2 regions of the Pseudomonas sp. MF6755 genome follow, and region 2 is predicted to be linked to the other one. Evidence: riboswitches for the same ligand, from Rfam matches in the RefSeq annotation. Region 2 holds a riboswitch; the other holds the start of a gene.
What was found. A riboswitch is a leader RNA that binds a small molecule or an ion and turns the genes downstream of it on or off. The one in region 2 is predicted to bind manganese.

Region 1 (10,748 bases), on a different contig from region 2:
AACCCGGCCACGGCCATGGGGCCGCTTGCCAATCAGGCGCAGTTCGAACGGGTGCAGGGCTTGTTGGCGGCGGTGGATATGACGCCGGTCTGCGGTGGAGCAGGGCGTCCGGCAGGCGTGACCACCGGTTTCTATGCCAGGCCCACGGTATTCGCCGATGTCGACCCGGCCATGCCAATTGCCCGTGACGAAGTGTTCGGCCCGGTACTGGTGATCATTCCCTATGACAGTGAGGAACAGGCCATCGCCATTGCCAATGACAGCGTCTACGGCCTGTCGGGCTATGTCAGCGCCGGCACGCTGGAGCGCGCCCGTGCCGTGGCCCGGCGCCTGCGCACCGGGATGGTCCATCTCAATGGCAGCAAGGCCGACAATGGCGCACCGTTCGGCGGCTACAAGCAGTCAGGTAATGGGCGTGAGTGGGGGGTGTTCGGGTTGGAGGACTACCTGGAGGTGAAGTCGATGTTCGGCTATGAGCCTAGCCTGGATTGAACAACACCTGCTGCATCGCCTGGGGCGGCTGCCCGAACGCTCTCAGGAACGCCTGGCGCATGCGCTCGCGATCACCAAAGCCAGTTTCGCGGGCCACCACTTCCACCGGGTGGCGGCTGGTTTCCATCATCGCCCGCGCCGCTTCTACCCGCAGGGCTTCAATGGCCTTGGCCGGTGTCTGCCCGGTTTCTTCGCGAAACACCCGGCTGAACTGGCGCGGGCTGAGCCGGGCGACGTCGGCCAAGGCTTCCACTGACAAGTCATGGGTCAGGTTCTCGCGGGCATAGGCCAGGGCCAGTTGCACGCGGTCGGACTTGGGGTCCAGTTCCAGCAAGGCCGACAACTGCGATTGCTCGCTGCCGCGGCGCTGGGCAATCACCAGCTTGCGTGCGATGCGGCGGGCGAGGTCGCTGCCCAGGTCGTTCTCTACCATCGCCAACGCCAGATCGACCCCGGCGCTCATGCCGGCGCCGGTCCACACCTGGCCGTCCACCACGAACAGCTTGTCTTCTTCCAGGCGGATGTCCGGGTAGCGCTTGCGGAATGCCGGCGCGTGGATCCAGTGGGTGGTGGTGCGCTTGCCGGTGAGCAGGCCGGCTTCGGCCAGCACAAAGATGCCCATGCATAACGATGCCACACGGCGTGACTGCGCGGACGCCGCCTTGACCAGTTCCAGCAGGTTGGCCTCCGGCAGGCGAAACTCCAGGTAGCCGCTGACGATCAGGGTGTCATAGCCCTGCGGCCGGATCGCCGTAGTGTTCACCGAAAAACCTTGGGAGGTCATCACCGCGCCGCCGCTTTCCGACACCAGATGAAACTCATAGGCCGGCTCACCGCGCAGCAGGTTGGCGCACTCGAACACCGAGCCCAGGCTGAGGCTCAAGGATTGGAAATTCGGGTAAACCATCAGTGCAACGCTGTGCATCGCTTCTCTCCAAGGGGCGGTGGAGCGGCGATTGTCGGCGTGTGCCGGGTAAACGGCAACCGACTTTGGCGCATGGCCGGAATCCTTGCGGATATGACATTGTGAGCCGTTGCCTCGCTGCCTAACATGGCCCCAACGAACTAGACGACTGGTCTAATCGGACGGGGTCAAGCATGAACCACACAAGCAAAAGTGCACGGCAGGCGATTCTGGAACGTGGGCAATCGATTGTCGGTGCCAAGGGGTTTTCCGCGGTGGGCTTGAACGAAATCCTGCGGGCTGCCGAAGTGCCCAAGGGTTCGTTTTATCACTACTTCGGTTCCAAGGATGCCTTCGGTGTGGTGTTGCTCGACACCTATTTCGACCACTACCTCCAAGGTATGCAGCAGCTGTTCGACCAGCCGGGTTTATCCCACTACGCCAAGCTGATGCGCTATTGGCAATGCTGGATCGACAACCATACGGGCTGCACCGATGCCGGCAAATGCCTGGCGGTAAAGCTCGGCGCCGAAGTGTCGGACTTATCAGAGCCGATGCGGTTGGCCCTGCAACGCGGGACCTCGCGCACCATCGATTTGCTCACCATGGCCCTGCAACGCGGCGCCGAAGACGGCTCGCTCACCTTCGAGCAAGCTCCCGACAGCCTGGCCCGGCGCCTGTATGCGCTGTGGTTGGGAACCAGCGTCATGGCCAAGATTACCCGTACCACCGCGCCGTTCGCTGAGGCGCTGCTGCTGACCCGACAGTTGTTGGGCGGCCCTGAAACCCCTGATATCTACATCGATCGAGGCACTGGAAAATGAACGTATTAATGGTACTGACCTCTCACGACCAGCTTGGCGATACCGGGCGCAAGACCGGCTTCTGGCTCGAAGAATTTGCCGCACCCTATTACGCATTCAAGGACGCCGGCGCCGAGGTGGTGCTGGCCTCTCCGGCCGGCGGCCAGCCGCCGTTGGACCCGGTGAGCGACCTGCCGGACTTCCAGACCGAACAAACCCGTCGTTTCGCCGCCGACCCGGCTGCACAGCAAGCACTGGCCAACACCGTCAAGCTGGACTCGGTCAACGCCGCCGACTTCGACACGGTGTTCTACCCAGGTGGCCACGGCCCATTGTGGGATTTGGCGGAGTCGCCGGTGTCCATCGCGCTCATCGAGTCGTTCGAACGAGCCGGCAAGCCTATCGGCTTTGTCTGCCACGCCCCGGGTGCGTTGCGTCACGTCAAGGCGGTCAACGGTGCGCCGTTGATCAAGGGCCGTCGTGTGACCGGGTTCTCCAACTCGGAAGAAGCGGCGGTGGAGTTGACCGATGTAGTGCCATTCCTGATTGAAGATGAATTCAGGAAATTGGGCGGCAAGTATGAGAAGGGCGCCGACTGGCAGTCTTTCGTGATCGTCGATGGCTTGCTGGTGACCGGGCAGAACCCCGGCAGCTCCAGCGAAGTGGCCAAGGCCCTGCTGACACTCAGCGCCTAAGTCAATCAACTGCTGTACGCATTTGGCGACTCCCAGGAGTCGCCAGTGTTTTCGTTCGTTCTGAATTTGGACTACCCCATGCCTGACTGCATCTTGAATACCCCGATAAAGCTGGGGCATCACCGATTGAACAATCGCATTGTGCTGCCGCCGCTTACACGCCAGCGCAGTGCCCAGCCGGGTGATATCGCCACCGACCTGATGGCCGAGTACTACCGCCAGCGTGCCAGTGCCGGCTTCATGGTCAGCGAGGGCACGCAGATCGAGCCCCGTGGCCAGGGTTACGCCTGGACGCCGGGTATCTACTCTGCGGCGCAGATCGACGGCTGGCGCAAGGTCACTGCGGCGGTGCACGCTGAGGGCGGGGTGATCTTTGCCCAGTTGTGGCATGTGGGGCGGGTGTCCCACAACGCCTTACAACCCGGTGGTGCCGCCCCGGTAGCACCCTCGGCGCTGCCGGCGTTGCAAGCCAAGGCCTTTATCGAAACCGGCCCGGGTGTTGGTGAGCTGGTGCAACCACCGGTACCTCGTGCATTAGCCACGCTGGAAATCGAAGAGCTGGTCGGGCAGTACGCCCAGGCTGCGCGAAATGCGCTGGATGCCGGGTTTGATGGCGTGGAAATCCACGCGGCCAACGGCTACCTGATTAACCAGTTCATCTCGGCCCATTCCAACATCCGTGAAGATGAATACGGCGGCTCGCTGGAGAATCGCCTGCGCTTGTTGCGCGAGATCGTCGAAGCCGTGTGCAAGGTGGTCGGGCCGGAGCGCCTGGGTGTGCGCTTTTCGCCGCTGTTCAGTGGCACGGACCAGGACCGCGTCTACATCGGCCTGGTGGAGCAAGACCCGCACCACACCTATATCGAAGCGGTCAAGGTGCTGGAAGCGTCGGGCATCGCTTACGTGTCCATCGCCGAAGCCGACTGGGAAAACGCTCCCGACCTGCCTGCGACCTTCCGCCAGGCGGTGCGCAGCACCTTCAGCGGCAGGATCATCTACGCCGGACGCTACACCGCCGAGCGCGGTGCTCGGCTGGTAGAGGCAGGGCTGGCGGACATGATTGCATTCGGGCGACCGTTCATTGCCAACCCGGACCTGCCCCAGCGCATTTTCAATGGCTGGCCGTTGAATGCGTTGAAGGCAGAAGGGTTGTATGGCGGGACGCAGGCGGGGTATGTGGATTATCCGGTGTATGCCGAACCAAAGTGACACACGCACTATGTGGGAGGGGGCAAGCCCGCTCCCACATTTGTACCGGGTACCGTCCATCTAAGCCGGCCGCCAAGGATTCAGGAAAGCGCCTCACTCCACCCGCAACACAATCTTGCCAATATGATCCCCGCCTTCCATCCGCGCATGGGCTTGGGCGGCGTCGGTGTAGGCGTAGACCTTGTCGATGATCGGCAGGCAGCGCCCGGCACTCAGCACCGGCCATACGTATTCGCGCAGTTGCTCGGCGATCGCAGCCTTTTCTTCGCGGGTACGGGCACGCAGCAGCGAGCCGGTGATCACCGCGCGTTTGGCGAGGATGGTCAGCAGGTCGACATCATGGGCCTTGCCGCCGCCGAGGAAGCCGAGCATCACCAGGTGGCCGTCCATGCCCAGAGACTTGAGGTTGTTGTTCAGGTACGAGGCACCCATGATGTCGAGGATCACATCGACGCCTTTGCCGTCGGTCTGTTTGGCGATGACCTCGGCAAACTCCTGCTCGCGGTAGTTGATCGGCTCGGCACCCAGCCTGGCAATCGCTGCGCATTTGTCAGCACTGCCGGCGGTGGCGAATGCCTGGATACCGAACTCCTGGCAGAGCATCAACGCGGTAGTGCCAATGCCACTGGTGCCGCCGTGGATCAAGGCGCGCTGGCCTTTGTGCGCTCCGCCCAGGCCGAACAGGTTGGCCCAGACCGTGAAAAACGTCTCCGGCACGGCAGCGGCTTGAATCCAATCCATACCTTGGGGGATCGGCAGTGCCTGGCTGGCCGGCACTGCACAAAACTGTGCATAGCCACCGCCATTGGTCAGGGCACAGACCTTGTCGCCCAGGCTGTATTCGGTCACACCGCTGCCCAGTGCCACCACTTCACCCGCCACTTCCAGCCCGGGAATCGGGCTCATGCCGGGTTTCATCGGGTACTTGCCGGCGCGTTGCAGGGCGTCGGGGCGGTTGACCCCGGCGGCGTGCACGCGAATCAGGATTTCACCAGGCCCGGCCACCGGCACGTCTGCTCGCCGTGGCTGCAGGACGTCGGGGCCACCAGGGGTAGTGATTTCGATCAGGGTCATTTCTTGAGGGAGCGTCATGGGTGAGTTCCTGTAGCGATGAGCGTATGGGTTGGGACCGTGGCCAGTGGTCGGCAGTTCAGCAAGATCATACGCGGCTACAGCGAGATGTCGGCGCCCATCGAAAAAAAGGCCGGAGAGCTCCGGCCACACAGTTTCAACGGTTCAGGAACGCCAGAAGGTCTTCATTCAGCTGTTGGGTGTGGGTCGCCGCAAAGCCATGGGGGGCATCCTTGTATACCTTCAACTCGGCGCCCTCGATCATCTCGGCCGCGACTTTGCCGGTCGTCTCGAACGGTACCACCTGGTCGCCGTCGCCGTGGATCACCAGGGTCGGCACGTCGATCCTGGCCATGTCCGGGCGGAAGTCGGTCTCGGAGAACGCGGTAACGCAATCCACCGTCGATTTGAGCGAGGCGAGCAGGGCGATTTGCAGGGTTTGGGTGAGCACGCCTTCCGAGACTTCCTGGCCCTTGTTAAGGCCGAAGAACGGCGTGTTGAAATCGCTGATGAATTGCGCGCGATCTTTCAACAGGCCAGCCTTGATGCCATCGAAGACATCGGCGGGTACGCCTTGGGGGTAATCGGGTTTCTGGCCGAATATCGGCGTCACCGCGCCCAGCAGTACCAGGCCGGCGACACGGGCGCTGCCATGGCGGGCGATATAGCGCGCCACATCACCGCCACCCATGGAGAAGCCCACCAGGGTTACGTCCTGCAGGTCCAGGTGTTCGATCAACTGCGCGATATCGTCGGCGAAGGTGTTGTAGTCGTTACCGGTCCAGGGCTGGTCCGAGCGGCCAAAGCCACGGCGGTCGAACGCAATGGTGCGAAAGCCGCGGCTGCTCAGGTATTGCATCTGGTACTCCCACATGTCCGCATCCAACGGCCAGCCATGGCTGAACAGGACCGGCTTACCGCTGCCCCAGTCCTTGAAGTAGATCTGGGTACCGTCTTTGGCAACAAAAGTGCTCATGTAAAAAACTCCTGATTGAGGGGGCTGAAAGACTCTAGCCCACTCTCGCGATAAACCGGACGAAGGGCTTGTACGGGTGTGCTCGGTTGAACGGTTCAGCGTCTATGCTGGTCCACTGACCTCCAACGTCAGATCAACAGGTGAACCAAATGGCCAAGACTTACAGCTACGCCGCCCAGAACGCCAAGGACGCCCTCAAGCCCTACACCTTCGAGCGCCGCACGCCGGGGGCTGACGATGTGCAGATCGACATTCTTTATTGCGGTGTGTGCCACTCCGACCTGCACACCGTGCGCAACGAGTGGAACAACACCCTATATCCTTCAGTGCCTGGCCATGAGATCGTCGGACGGGTGACGGCGGTCGGCGCCAATGTGAAGAAATTCAAGGTCGGCGACCTGGCCGGTGTCGGCTGCATGGTCGACAGCTGCCAGCAGTGTTCATCCTGCGCCGAGGGCGAGGAGCAGTATTGCGAGAACGGCTTTACCGGTACTTATAACGGCCCGATGTTCGGCGGTGAAAACACCTTCGGCGGCTATTCGGACAACATCGTGGTCAAGGAGCAGTTCGTGCTGCGCATCTCCCATGACGACTCGAACCTGGCGGCGGTGGCGCCGTTGCTGTGCGCCGGCATCACCACCTACTCGCCGCTGCACCACTGGAAGGTCGGCCCTGGCAAGAAAGTCGGTGTGGTTGGCTTAGGCGGGCTCGGCCATATGGCGGTCAAGATTGCCCACGCCATGGGCGCCCACGTGACGTTGTTCACCACCTCCCCGAACAAACGCGAAGACGGCCTGCGCCTGGGCGCCGACCAGGTGGTGGTGTCGAAGAACCCGGACGAAATGGCCAAGGTCGCCAACAGCCTGGACTTCATCCTCAACACCGTGGCCGCGCCGCACAACCTGGATGCATTCATCAGCCTGCTCAAGCGTGACGGCACCATGACCCTGGTCGGCGCCCCCGACAGCCCGCATCCGTCGCCCACGGTGTTCAACCTGATCTTCAAGCGCCGCAGCCTGGCTGGCTCGCTGATTGGCGGCATCCAGGAAACCCAGGAGATGCTGGACTTCTGCGCCCAGCATGGGATTGTCTCGGATGTGGAGATGATCGATATCCAGAACATCAATGAGGCGTATGAGCGCATGCTCAAGGGCGATGTGAAGTATCGCTTCGTGATCGATATGGACAGCTTGAAGCAGGAACATCACGCGGCCTGATAATGCCGTAATGGGGCTTGCCCCGGTACAAACCGAGTACATATCCGTTACCGCAGCAACGGATATGTACTCGGTCAAAACCCCCAGCATTCTGGTGGGCTGTCAGGCTGCCATCGCAGGCAAGCCACACACATGATTCTTTGTGTGCTTCAGACCGAAAGATGCTCGTACAGAATCGTCGCTCCCACCAGCATCAACACTACGCCACCGACCATCTCCGCACGCTTGCCCACCACCGTGCCCAGCACCCGGCCGAGCATCATGCCAATGGTCACCATGGTCATCGTCGCCAGGCCAATTGCCGCCGAGGCCAGCAGGATATTCACGTCGACAAACGCCAGGCCCACGCCTACGGCCATTGCATCAATGCTGGTGGCAAATGCCGTTACCGCCAGGATCATGAAGGAGTGCTGTGTGGGTTTTTCTTCTTCCTCATCCTCGGCCTTGAGCCCGTTCCAGATCATATGCAAACCCAACCCGACCAGCAGAGTGAAGGCAATCCAGTGGTCCCATTTTTCCACCCAGCGGGTGGCCGCGTGGCCGATCGCCCAGCCGATCATGGGCGTGATGGCTTCGATCACACCAAAGATCAGGCCGGCGCGCAGGGCTTCGGTCAAGCGTGGTTTATGCAGGCTGGAGCCTTTGCCGATGGCCGCTGCAAAGGCGTCCGTGGACATGGCCAAGGCCAGGAGAATCAAGGAAATGGGGTTCACGGTAAGGCTTCCAGTCGGGCTGTATGAGTCAACGACACCGCCACACGCCCGACTACCGGCATGGCTGTGTCGCTGGTCTCACCAACCACAACGGTGTTCGTACCACGGCAGGTTGCCGAATATGTTGATACGAACGCTTCTGAGCGGGTCAGAAGCCGGTTACTCCCCAACGAAGGGCGTCAGCATAGCCGCGCACATATGAAAAAACTGTCAACGCCCCTCGAATACGCCGGGCGTGACTTGGAGTCAATCCAACGACCGCCCGTCAGGCCACCATAATGATCTTCGACACCAACTCCACCACGGTCTTGGCCTGCAGCTTCTTCATCAGCCGCGCCCGGTGCACTTCCACCGTTCGGTGGGAGATCGCCAGGCGCAGGGCGATTTCCTTGGATTTGAAGCCATTGACAATGTGCATGGCGATTTCCCGCTCCCGGGGCGTGAGGTCGCCGGTGCCCTGGTGCATGCGATCCAGGCGTTCGAAGTGCCAGATCATCAACTTGAACGGGTCGTTGGGGGTGAGGGTGTAGCCGTGGGACTTGGCCCAGAACACTTCGCCATTGTGGTGTTGCATGAAGCGCTCATCGGAATAAAAGCCGTTGTCGCTGTCGAGCAGCCAGTCATGGCTGCGCTTGCCGATGGCGTGATAGTCGGCCTGGGAAGGGTAGATCAGCAGGGTCAATTGATTGACCAGTGCCTGGCGTGTATAGCCGAACAGCTTCAGGAAAGCGTCGTTGCAGTCGAGTATCACGCGGTCGCTGGTGACGATCTGCGGGGCAGGGGACAGCTTGAACGCCAGGCGTTCGAGATCTTGGAATTGATGTGCAAGCGCGTTCATGGGGCATCCTGCCTCGTTGTTCATTCCCTGGCGCGCTACTTACCCATGTAAGTAGTTACACGAATTGGCGGGCGACCTGGGGTGGGTCATTGTAAGTAAAGTCTGAATCAAGAACAGAAGAAATTGATTATGCCTGCTGATTGCGTCTCCATTGTTGCCGCTGGTCATTCCCGCTTTGGTCGCCTGGAAGGCACCACGCTGGAAGACCTGATCGTTCAGGTCACCCGTGAAGCCTTGAGCGACGCCGCGATTGACGCTTCGCAAATCGACGCGTTGTTCCTCGGCCATTTCAACGCGGGGCTGGTACCCGACGGGTTTGCCGCCTCATTGCTGTTGCAGGCCGACCCCGGGCTGCGCTTCAAACCCGCCACCCGCTGCGAAAACGCCTGCGCGTCCGGCTCGGCGGCGATCCTGGCGGGGGTCAATGCGATTCTCTCCGGCAGCGCCGAACTGGTGCTGGTGGTGGGCGCCGAAAAGATGACGCACACCAGCACCGCCGCAGTCACCCAAGCCTTGGCCGGTGCCGGTTACCAGAATGACCCGGCTGAAGCCGGCCTGAGTTTCCCGCAGTTGTTTGGTCGCGCAGCACGGCAATACGCCGAGCGCTACCACTGCCCGCTGGGCTCGATGGCGGCCATCGCCACCAAGAACCACTCCAACGCCATGGCCAACCCGCTGGCGCAGATGCATCGGGAGATGAATTTCGAGCACTGCAACAACGTGTCCCAGAGCAACCCCTTTGTGGCCGAGTCCCTGCGCCTGACCGATTGCTCGCTGATCAGCGACGGTGCCGCCGCTATCATCCTGGCGTCGCCCAAGCGGGCGCGGGCGTTTCGCCGCGACGTGCAGATCCGTGCGCTGACCCAGGTCAACGACATGTTACCCATTGCCCAGCGCGACATCCTTGCCTTTGAGGGCCCGCAGCGGGCGATTCACTCGGCGTTGCGCGGCGCGAACATCACCCTGGCCGACCTGAGTTTCGCCGAGGTGCACGACTGTTTCACCATCGCCGAATTGCTGATCTACGAAGCCATGGGCCTGGCGCCCAAGGGCGAGGGGCACCGGGTGCTCGACAGCGGCGTGGTGCGCGCTGGCGGGCGCTTGCCGGTGAACCTCTCCGGCGGGCTCAAGGCCAAGGGGCATCCGGTGGGCGCCACAGGGGTATCGATGCATGCCCTGGCGTTCCGGCAATTGACCGGTGAGCCGATAGGCCTGGCGGTGCCCAACCCTGAGTTCGGCCTGGTGTTCAACATGGGCGGCATGGCGGTGGCCAACTACGCCTCGGTCCTGCACGCACGCCGGAGCTGAGCCATGAACATTGCCAACTGGCTGCACGACACCCAGCGTCGTGCCCCTCGACGCCCGGCGCTGTTTGACGGCACCGAGCTAGTGGCCGACTACGCTACTTTTGCCGCCCACGTGCGCCAACGCGCTGCGCACCTGGTGGACCAGCACGGGCTGGTGCCGGGAGACGTCGTGGCGCTGTTGATGAAAAACAGCTGCGACTACCTGGAATTGCTCTACGCCATTTGGTGGATGGGCGCCGTGGCGGTGCCGATCAACGCCAAGCTGCACCCCGGCGAAGCGGCATGGATTGCCGATAATGCCGAGGCGCGGTTGATCTTTACCGATGGCGGCCAGGTGTTTTCATCGCGGGATTTGCCCCAGTGCTGCAAAGAGCTGGACGGCCACCTGCTACCCGCCAACCGTGGCTGGCCGACCCTGGAACACCCGGTGTCGCGTCAGGATCAGGACCTTGCCTGGCTGTTCTACACCTCTGGTACCACCGGGCGCTCCAAGGGCGTGATGCTGTCCCACGGCAACCTGGTC
Region 2 (10,748 bases):
GCAGGAGCGGCGTGAGTAAACTGGCTCAGCCGGAAATAGCCCTGTAAATAGACCGGCGATTATACGCACAAGTCACCTTGGAGACTGCGATGCTGGAAACTGCGCTGTACGATTGTCCTTATTGTGGCGAAGCGGTCGAGACAACGGTGGATTTGTCTGGTGGTGACCAGACCTATATAGAAGACTGCCAAGTGTGTTGCCGGCCGATCACATTCGACCTGCAAGTCCATGGCGACGAGTGGATGCTTGAAACCCGCAGCGAAAACGAATAATGCGTAGCGAGAACAAATAAAAAGGTACGCGCCCATGCAGCGAATCTACGAACCGGAAAACCTGATGGAAGGCGAGCTGCTGCAACAGATGCTTGCCAGTGAGGGCATCGAAGCGCACTTGGTCGGCCGCCATTTGCTCGGTGGTACCGGCGAGCTGCCGATCTTCGGCTTGCTCGGGCTGGAAGTCGACAACGACCAGGCTGCCAGCGCCCGCGAGCTGATCACGGCCTATATCGGCGCGCAACCGTTGCCTGGCGATGAACCTGACAGCTTCCCCGACGTATTGGTCTGTTAGGCTGTCGGTTGGTTTACCCAAGAGTCGTGTTGCCCCATGTGTGGACGTTATGCCCTGTTTCGCTGGAACCCTGCCTTTGCTGCCTTGCCCGGCTTCCCCGCCGACCAGCAGGCCCAGTGGAACATCTCCCCCAATGATTCAGTGCTGATCCAGCGCCTGAGCGAAGGCCAGCTCACCCTGGCCCGTGCGCGTTGGGGTCTCACGCCGCCCTGGCTCACAGACCTTTCCCGCACTCCGGCCCACGCCCGCGCCGAAACCCTGGCCGAGCAACCGATGTTCCGCGAGGCGTTCCGCCAGCGCCGCTGCCTGCTACCCGCCAACGGTTTCTACGAATGGCGCGGTACCCAGCGCAAGCGCCCGTACTGGTTGACACCTGGGGAGGGCTCCACGTTGTTTTTTGCCGCTATCTGGGAAGCGTATCCGGTGCAGGAGCAAGTGTGGCTGAGTACTGCAGTGATCACCCAGGCGGCGCAAAGTCAGCGGCGGCCGTTGATCCTGGATGCGGCAGGGCAGGCAGCCTGGCTCGACCCCGAGACGCCGCTGCACGTGTTGCAGGGCCTGCTGGCCGGCGAACCCGCGGCGTTGCGCGAGCGCGTGCTGGCCAATATGGTCAACGACCCGAAGCTCAATGGGCCGGAGTGCCTGACCCCAGCGTGAGCCGATGCCAACCGGGCCTTTCGCGCTGTGGGATGTATCCGAAATTCAGCTGTTAAATGTCTGGTGTATCTGGCGCTGATACAAACGACCGCCTACGATACGCGCCATGTGTTCAGGGAGCGTGTTCATGAAGAAGTCATTGGTGGTAAGCGGTTTGGTTGCGGCAATGCTGCTGGCGGGTTGTCAGTCGGTTAATACCACCAGCGGTGGCGCCGTTGGGGTAGAGCGCAAGCAGTACATGTTCAGCATGCTGTCGAGCCAGGAAGTCGACCAGATGTATGCCCAGTCCTACCAGCAGACCCTGGGTGAAGCCAGCAGCAAGGGCATGGTGGACAAGACCAGTGCCAACGCCAAGCGCGTGCAGGCCATCGCCAAGCGTCTGATTGCCCAGGCGCCGACCTTCCGACCGGATGCGGCGCAGTGGAAGTGGGAAGTAAACCTGATCAAGAGCGACGAGATGAACGCCAACTGCGGGCCTGGCGGCAAGATCTTCGTGTACAGCGCCTTGATCGATAACCTCAAGCTCACCGATGACGAGTTGGCCGCGGTAATGGGCCATGAAATCGCTCACGCCTTGCGCGAACACGGGCGTGAAGCCATGTCCAAGGCCTACGGCATCGAAATGGCCAAGCAGGGCGCCGGTGCGATATTCGGGCTTGGTCAGGACAGCCTGGCATTGGCTGACACAGTGGCTAACTACGGCATGACCTTGCCCAACAGCCGCAGCAACGAAAACGAAGCGGACCTGATCGGCCTGGAACTCTCGGCCCGCGCCGGCTACAACCCGAACGCGGCGATCACCCTGTGGAACAAGATGGCCAAGGCATCCGAAGGCGCACCGCCGGAATTCATGAGCACCCACCCGGCTTCCGACAGCCGCATCGCTTCGTTGCAGGCGGCCATTCCAAAGGTGATGCCGCTGTACCAACAGGCCAAAAAATCCTGATCTTGTGAAAAAAACCAATGTGGGAGGGGGCTTGCTCCCGATAGCGGTTAATCAGCCACAGATTTACTGACTGATCTATCGCTATCGGGAGCAAGCCCCCTCCCACAATAGATTGGGTTACAGTCTTAGATCCAGCCACTGCTTTGCATGGCTTTGTACACCGCCACAATCGCCAGAACGAAAAACGCCGTAGCGGCCAATCGACGAATCAAAGTCAGCGGCAGTTTCTCCGCCGCGAAATTCCCCGCCAGAACCACCGGCACGTTGGCAATCAACATGCCCAGGGTGGTGCCGATAATCACCAGCCACAGTTCCGGGTATTGCGCCGCCAGCATCACCGTGGCGATCTGGGTCTTGTCACCGATTTCGGCGAGGAAGAACGCGATCAAGGTGGTCAGGAAAGGCCCGAACTTACGGGTGGTACTGGCTTCGTCATCATCGAGTTTGTCCGGTACCAGAGTCCACAGCGCCGTGGCGCAGAAGCTTGCGGCGAGGATCCAGTGCAGCACCGCGTCCGAGAAGAAACTCCCAAACCAGGCCCCTACGGCACCGGCAGCCGCATGGTTGGCCAGGGTCGCGGCAACGATACCGGCGATAATCGGCCAGGGTTTGCGAAAGCGTGCGGCAAGGATGAGCGCGAGCAGTTGCGTCTTGTCGCCGATTTCGGCCAAGGCAACGATTGCGGTAGGAACGAGTAATGAATCCAGCATCAGGTAGTTTCCAGGGGCGGGTCGACACGGCTATGACACGTACAGCCTTCCCGCCCCGGGTAAGGTGTGCGTGTCATAGGTCTTGTCAAACCCCGGTCCGTCTGTGCGGACTCCTGGGTCGCATACGCCATGGTCTGCTGACCAAGTATGTTGACGTATGCCGGACGAGCGTGACGCTCGTGGGAGACTACTCCCCTAGGACGGAGCGGATTCTGCCTAGGCAAAACCCATTCGGCAAGCCTTCTTTTTCAAACGCCCGTCAGGGGCGCTTGGCACGGTAGATACGAAAGCCATTGCCTTCGGCCTTGATCGCACAGATGCCCAGATGCTCTTCGATCAGCGGCTGATACTTGAGGAAGCTGTTGGCCACTAAGCGAAGTTCGCCGCCTTTTGCCAGGTGTTTCGCCGCTTTTCGCAGCAAGTTTTCCGTGGCGAAATAATCGGTATGCACGCCGACATGGAACGGCGGGTTGCTCAAGATCGCGTTCAAACCCATAGGCGCCGCGTCAATGCCATCACCGGTCAGCACCTCGGCTTCCAGGCCATTGGCAGCCAGGGTCAGGCGGCTGCTTGCGGCGGCGAACGCATCCACATCCAGCAGGGTCACCGTGTTATGCGGGTAGCGACGCTTGACCGCCGCGCCGAGTACGCCGGCGCCGCAACCGAAGTCGAGCAAATGCCCGCTGGGCAGCTTGTCCAGATGCTCCAGCAGCAGCTCGGTGCCGCGGTCCAGGCGCCCGTGGCTGAACACACCCGGCAAGCTCACCACCTTCAGCGGGCCTTCGGCCAGCGGTACATCAAAGACCTGCGCCAGGCTCTCCAGCTCCACCGCTTGCGGGGCGTTGGCCACGGTGACCTGCCACAGCTGGCAATGCCGCGCGTTATCCAGCTTGCGTGGCTTGCCGAAGGGGATCATTTGCTTGGCCGCGCTTTCGATACCGCCTTTTTTCTCGCCCACCAGAAACAGCTCGGCACCCGGCAGGCGTGCCGCCACGGCGTTGAGCAGGTAGTCGGTGAGGTCCTTGGACTTGGGCAGGAAGATGACTGCCGCATCGAACGCGCGGTCAGGCACATTCACGCCAAACTGGCTGCGCTCGGGGAAACGCGCATCAAGCGCCGCCTGGTCGCCGGCATGCCAGCACCAGCCGTGGGCGTTGGGCAGGCGCCCGAGCAAATCGTCGGCGGGCAAACCTACGAGCAGCAGGTTGCCTTGAAAAAGTTCGGCCTGACGAAGCAGTACTTCACTGCGCGGATCCATGGTCTGCTCCTTGAAAAGGGGCGCAGTTTATCAACTCACAACGCGCAGCGGGGCGCCGCTGAAAAAGCCCCGGGCGTTTTCCGTCAGTTGGCCGACGATGCGCTGCCGTGCTTCGCGACTGCCCCAGGCGTTGTGAGGCGTGACGATCAAGCGTGGAATGTCATCGGCCAGCAGCGGATTGCCATTTACTGGCGGTTCGACACTCAACACGTCGGTCGCCGCGCCGCCCAGATGACCGTTGCGTAGCGCGTGGGCCAATGCCTGTTCATTGATCAAGCCGCCGCGTGCGGTGTTGACGATAAACGCGCCGGGCTTGAGCAGCGCCAATTCGCGGGCACCGATAAAGTCGCGGGTGTGTTCGTTGAGTGGGCAATGCAGGGTCAGCGCATCGACCTGGGCGAGCAACTCATCCAGTGGCACGCGGTCGGCGCGGGCAGGGCGCCCGGGTATCGCGCCCAGCATCACGCGCATGCCGAAGGCTTCGGCCAGGCGCGCCACGGCACTGCCCAGTTCACCATGGCCGAGCAGGCCGAGGGTTTTGCCCTCCAGCTCGACAATCGGGTGGTCCAGAAGGCAGAACTGTTTGGCCTGTTGCCATTTGCCAGCGGCTACATCCCGCTGGTAGTCGTTCAGGCGCGTCGCCAGGTTGAGCAACAGCATGATCGTATGCTGCGCCACCGACGGCGTGCCATAACCCTGGCAGTTGCTGACGGTAATGCCATGGGCGCGTGCGGCTTCGAGGTCGATATTGTTGGTGCCGGTGGCTGATACCAGGATCAGCTTGAGCTCCGGGCAGGCCGCCAGGGTTTGAGCCGTTAGCGGGATTTTGTTGCTGATCGCGACGTGGGCGCCTTGCAAGCGTTCCACCACATTTTGCGGCGTGGTCTGCTCAAACAACTGCAGGTCGCTGAAGCATGCTCGCAAACCGCTGAGGTCGAGGTCTCCCAGGTCCAGGGAGGGATGGTCAAGGAAGACGGCGCGGCGATTGTTCATGATCAACTGTACCTTTTGCGACGAGGTTCGAAGGCGTAATCTGCCGAGCCTATCAGATGAAATAATCAGTTACTTAATGGAGTGAGCATGTACGTCGCCGAGTTTTTGACCGTAGCCTTGATTCACTTGTTGGCGGTGGCCAGCCCCGGCCCGGATTTCGCCGTGGTGGTGCGTGAAAGTGTGACCCACGGTCGTCGCGCCGGGACCTGGACGGCCCTGGGCGTCGGCACGGCGATTTTCGTGCATGTAGGTTATTCGTTGCTGGGTATCGGCTTGATCGTGTCCCAGTCCATCGTGCTGTTCAACGCATTGAAATGGGCGGCGGCGGCCTACCTGTTGTATATCGGCTTCAAAGCCCTGCGCGCCCAGCCGGCCAAGCCTGTCGCCGAGGGCGAGTTGCACCGTGAAGCCGGCGAGCGCACGCCACGCGGTGCATTTACCGCAGGCTTTGTGACCAACGGGTTGAACCCCAAGGCTACGCTGTTCTTCCTGTCGCTGTTCACCGTGGTGATCAACCCGCACACACCGCTGGCGGTACAGGCGGGTTATGGCGTGTACCTGGCGGTGGCGACGGCGTTGTGGTTCTGCATGGTGGCCATGCTGTTCAGCCAGCAGCGTGTACGCGCCGGGTTTGCGCGGATGGGGCACTGGTTTGATCGGACCATGGGCGCGGTGCTGATTGCGATTGGGGTGAAGTTGGCGTTCACCAGCATGAAGTAACGCTTCCAACTTAAGTGGGTACGGTCCAAATGTGGGAGGGGGCTTGCTCCCGATTGCGGTGTTTCAGCCAAGTATTCATCAGCTGATCCACCGCAATCGGGAGCAAGCCCCCTCCCACATTAGATTTCCATGAGCCGAAGATACTGGCGCAAAGCTAGCATTTGCTGGGCCCTGCAAATCATTCCTTTGGCTGATTTGGCTGAAACATAAGCCCTCTACAGTGCAGGTCTTCAAGCCAAGACCGTGCAGTCATTAAAGGGATTCTTATGTTGCAGACCCGTGTTATCCCGCCCGCCGAAGGTGCGTACCAATACCCGCTGTTGATCAAACGCCTGCTGATGTCCGGGACGCGCTACGAGAAGACCCGGGAAATCGTCTACCGCGACAAGCTGCGCTACACCTACCCGACGCTGATCGAGCGCGTCGCGCGCCTGGCCAATGTGTTGACCGCCGCCGGGGTCAAGGCCGGTGACACCGTGGCCGTGATGGACTGGGACAGCCACCGTTACCTGGAGTGTATGTTCGCCATCCCGATGATCGGTGCGGTGATCCACACCATCAACGTGCGCCTGTCGCCGGAACAGATTCTCTACACCATGAACCACGCCGAAGACCGCTTTGTGCTGGTCAACAGTGAGTTCCTGGGGCTCTACCAGGCAATTGCCGGGCAACTGACCACGGTCGACAAGACGTTGTTGATTACCGATGGTGACACCAAGACTGCCGAGCTACCCAACCTGGTCGGTGAGTACGAAACCCTGCTGGCTGCCGCCAGCCCCAAGTACGACTTCGAGGATTTCGACGAAAATTCCGTCGCCACCACGTTCTATACCACCGGCACCACCGGCAACCCCAAGGGGGTGTATTTCACCCATCGTCAACTGGTGCTGCACTCCATTGGCGTGGCGATGATCATGGGCAGTGTCGACAGCGTGCGCCTGCTGGGCACCAACGATGTGTACATGCCGATCACGCCGATGTTCCACGTACACGCCTGGGGCCTGCCGTATGTGGCGACCATGCTCGGCTTGAAGCAGGTCTACCCCGGCCGCTACGACCCCGAATACCTGGTGGAGCTGTGGCGCAAGGAGAAGGTCACCTTCTCCCACTGTGTGCCGACCATCCTGCAAATGGTGCTCAACGCCAAGGCTGCCCAGGGTGTGGATTTTGGCGGTTGGAAAATCGTTATCGGCGGTAGCGCGCTTAACCGCTCGCTGTACGAAGCGGCCAAGGCCCGTGGCATTCAACTGACCGCCGCGTACGGCATGTCCGAAACCGGGCCGTTGGTGTCCTGTGCGCATCTCAATGAAGAGCTGATGGCCGGCAGCGAAGATGAACGCACCACCTATCGCATCAAGGCCGGCGTGCCTGGGCCGTTGGTGGAGGCGGCGATCATGGACATGGACGGCAATTTCCTACCCGCCGATGGCGAATCCCAAGGCGAGTTGGTACTGCGTGCACCTTGGCTTACCGAGGGGTATTACAACGAGCCTCAGAAGGGCGCCGAGCTGTGGGATGGTGGCTGGTTGCACACCGGTGACGTGGCCACGCTGGATGCGTTCGGCGTGATCGATATCCGCGACCGCATCAAGGATGTGATCAAGACCGGGGGGGAATGGATCTCGTCCCTGGCCCTGGAAGACCTGGTCAGCCGCCACCCGGCGGTCCGCGAAGTCGCGGTGGTGGGCATTGCTGACCCGCAATGGGGCGAGCGCCCGTTCGCCTTGCTGGTGGTGCATGAGGGGCACGCAATCGGTGCGCGGGAGCTCAAGGAACACCTCAAGCCTTTCGTTGAACAGGGACATTTGAGCAAGTGGGCGATCCCAAGCCAGATCGCCGTTGTTACTGAAATTCCCAAGACCAGTGTAGGAAAACTCGACAAAAAACGTATCCGCATCGACATCATCGAATGGCAGGCCAACAACAGCACCTTCCTGTCCACACTCTAATGCCCCTCGCCGCGCCCGTTCGGGCGCGGCAATGCTCTATCTTGCGGCTCTACTTGTGGTTTGCCGAATTTCAGCCATCCTTCTCGCGCCGGCCTTCGTCGGTGTGGCGAAAGGGTCGTGGCAGACGGGTTGGTGATGCAAATCACACTTTAGAGGGATCAAGCGATACCCCCCGCTGGCTATAGTCCCCTTCAGAGTTTTTCAAGGATGTTGTGCTTCGGGCCATGGGGGCCCGGTTGTCGTGCGGCATTGGAATCGTTGTATTCCGGCCGTTACATGCATCCAGCCGCAGAACTCACTGCCATAACAATAAAATGCACATGGAGTAGCGTCGATGACCTCAGTAAACCAGTTCTGGCGCCGGGCAAGACTGCCCCTGGCCGTCAGTCTCGCTTCTACGCTCGCCGGGCCCGCATTCGGCGTCAGTTTCAACATTGGCGAGATCGAAGGGAGTTTTGACTCGTCGCTCTCCGTCGGGGCCAGCTGGTCCACGGCCAAGCCCAACCGCGACTTGATCGGTGCCAACAACGGAGGCAAGGGCCTGTCCCAGACTTCCGATGACGGTCATCTGAACTTCAAGCGCGGCGAGACGTTCTCGAAGATCTTCAAGGGCATCCACGACCTGGAACTGAAGTACGGCGACACCGGCGTGTTTGTGCGTGGCAAGTACTGGTATGACTTTGAGCTCAAGGACGAAAGCCGTCCGTTCAAGGACATCAGCGACAACAACCGCAAAGAGGGCGCCAAGTCTTCGGGCGGGCAGATCCTCGATGCGTTCATCTACCACAACTACTCGATCGCCGATGCGCCGGGCTCCGTGCGTTTTGGTAAGCAAGTGGTGAGCTGGGGTGAAAGTACCTTCATCGGCGGCGGCATCAACTCCATCAATCCGATCGACGTGTCGGCGTTCCGTCGTCCGGGCGCCGAGATCAAGGAAGGCTTGATTCCGGTCAACATGTTCTATGTGTCCCAGACGCTCACCGACAACCTGTCGGCCGAGGCGTTTTATCAGCTGGAGTGGGACCAGACGGTTACCGATAACTGCGGCACCTTCTTCTCGCAGCCGGACGTGATCTCCGATGGTTGCAGCAATAACCTGCGCGTATTGAACAAGCGCTCGACCATTCCTGGTGCGGCACTGCCGACCCTGAATGCCCTGGGTGTGGACGTTAACAGCGAAGGTGTACTGGTGCGGCGTGGGCCGGACCGTGATGCACGGGACAGTGGCCAGTTCGGCGTGGCCATGCACTACAACTTCGAGCCGCTGGATACCGAGTTCGGCGCTTACTTCATGAACTACCACAGCCGTGCGCCGATCTTCAGTGCGCAGGGTGCCCCATCTTCGGCCTATACCCGTCCGCTGGGGCCGCTGGCCGCCTTGCGTCCGCTGATCGTAGCCGGCAGTTCGAACTACTTCGTCGAGTACCCGGAAGATATCCGCCTCTATGGGTTGAGCTTCTCCACCACGCTGCCTACCGGCACTGCCTGGAGTGGTGAATTGAGCTACCGGCCGAATGCTCCGGTGCAGTTGAGCACCACCGACATCCTGTTCGCCGGTGTGACGCCGATCCCGGGCTATGGTAATGCTTCTGTGCTCAAAGGTTCGCCGGGCCAGGACCTGCATGGCTACAACCGCAAGGAAGTAACCCAGTTCCAGACCACCTTCACGCACTTCTTCGACCAAGTCATGGGCGCTAGCCGCCTGACTACCGTGGGTGAAATTGGCGTGACCCATGTGGGTGGGCTGGAAAGCAAATCCCAGGCGCGTTATGGCCGAGATCCAGTGTTCGGCCCAGGCACCTTGCCGGGTGGCTTCTGCAACGCGCTTAACAATTCGACCGCTACCGGCGCGGGCCTGCCCAACGCTGCCGGCCTGAACACCAACTGCAATAACGACGGCTACACCACCGCAACGTCCTGGGGCTACCGCGCCCGTGCCATCTGGGAATACCCGGACGTGTTCGCTGGCGTCAACCTCAAGCCCAACGTGGCCTGGTCCCATGACGTCAAGGGGTACTCGCCAGGCCCTGGCGGCAACTTTGAAGAAGGTCGCAAGGCCGTCAGCCTGGGCCTGGATGCCGAATACCAGAACACCTACACCGCGAGCCTGGCCTACACCAACTTCTTTGGTGGCAAGTTCAGCACCGTGGATGACCGCGACTTCGTCGCGTTGAGCTTCGGCGCCAACTTCTAAGCACACTCTTTTCAAGTGGTATGTATTCAGGAAGACCAGAGTATGAAAATAACTAAAAGTCTGTTGCACGTGGGTGTGCTTGGGCTGTCGATCCTGGCGAGCAACGTCATGGCGGCAGTCTCGGCGGATGAAGCCGCCAAGCTCGGCACGACCCTGACTCCGATGGGCGCCGAGATGGCCGGCAACGCGGCCGGTACCATCCCTAAATGGTCGCCAATGCCGACCAACGCCGGCGCGGTGGATGCCCGTGGCTTCCTGGCCAACCCGTATGCCAGCGAACAACCGCAGTTCACCATCACCGCGCAGAACGTCGAGCAGTACAAAGACAAGCTGGCCCCGGGGCAGTACGCGATGTTCAAGCGCTACCCGGACAGCTTCAAGATGCCGGTCTACCCGACACATCGCGGTGCCACCGTGCCGGCTGATGTGTTTGCCTCGATCAAGAAGAATGCCACCACCACCAACCTGGTGTCCGGCGGCAACGGCCTGGAAAACTTCGAGACCGCCGTACCGTTTCCGATTCCCAAGAGCGGCGTCGAAGTCATCTGGAACCACATCACCCGTTATCGCGGCGGCAGCGTGACTCGCCTGGTCACCCAGGCCACACCGCAAACCAACGGCTCCTATAGCCTGGTGTACTTCCGCGACCAGTTCGTGTTCCGCGACAAAATGAAGGACTTCGACCCGAAAAACCCAGGCAACGTGCTGTTCTACTTCAAGCAGCAAGTCACCGCGCCGGCACGCCTGGCCGGTG

Region 1: another riboswitch for manganese. It lies ahead of mntP (manganese efflux pump MntP); the one in region 2 lies ahead of JFT66_RS09675 (TMEM165/GDT1 family protein).

The regions. Positions count from the first base shown of each region.
Region 1 is NZ_JAEKDA010000009.1:273,421-284,168, forward strand. It holds gene JFT66_RS14440 (aldehyde dehydrogenase family protein) at 1-492, shown strand, start outside; gene JFT66_RS14445 (GlxA family transcriptional regulator) at 479-1,417, opposite strand; gene JFT66_RS14450 (TetR/AcrR family transcriptional regulator) at 1,591-2,220, shown strand; gene JFT66_RS14455 (type 1 glutamine amidotransferase domain-containing protein) at 2,217-2,894, shown strand; gene JFT66_RS14460 (alkene reductase) at 2,973-4,103, shown strand; gene JFT66_RS14465 (NAD(P)H-quinone oxidoreductase) at 4,197-5,195, opposite strand; gene JFT66_RS14470 (alpha/beta fold hydrolase) at 5,332-6,150, opposite strand; gene JFT66_RS14475 (NAD(P)-dependent alcohol dehydrogenase) at 6,300-7,367, shown strand; gene mntP (manganese efflux pump MntP) at 7,517-8,080, opposite strand; yybP-ykoY riboswitch at 8,117-8,260, opposite strand; gene JFT66_RS14485 (LuxR C-terminal-related transcriptional regulator) at 8,346-8,918, opposite strand; gene JFT66_RS14490 (acetyl-CoA acetyltransferase) at 9,048-10,226, shown strand; gene JFT66_RS14495 (class I adenylate-forming enzyme family protein) at 10,230-10,748, shown strand, end outside.
Region 2 is NZ_JAEKDA010000006.1:193,585-204,332, reverse strand. It holds gene JFT66_RS09695 (CPXCG motif-containing cysteine-rich protein) at 90-272, shown strand; gene JFT66_RS09690 (putative signal transducing protein) at 307-567, shown strand; gene JFT66_RS09685 (SOS response-associated peptidase) at 604-1,224, shown strand; gene JFT66_RS09680 (M48 family metallopeptidase) at 1,352-2,170, shown strand; gene JFT66_RS09675 (TMEM165/GDT1 family protein) at 2,296-2,880, opposite strand; yybP-ykoY riboswitch at 2,968-3,089, opposite strand; gene JFT66_RS09670 (class I SAM-dependent methyltransferase) at 3,140-4,138, opposite strand; gene JFT66_RS09665 (2-hydroxyacid dehydrogenase) at 4,169-5,131, opposite strand; gene JFT66_RS09660 (LysE family translocator) at 5,219-5,851, shown strand; gene JFT66_RS09655 (fatty acid--CoA ligase) at 6,118-7,800, shown strand; gene JFT66_RS09650 (DUF1302 domain-containing protein) at 8,135-9,994, shown strand; gene JFT66_RS09645 (DUF1329 domain-containing protein) at 10,037-10,748, shown strand, end outside.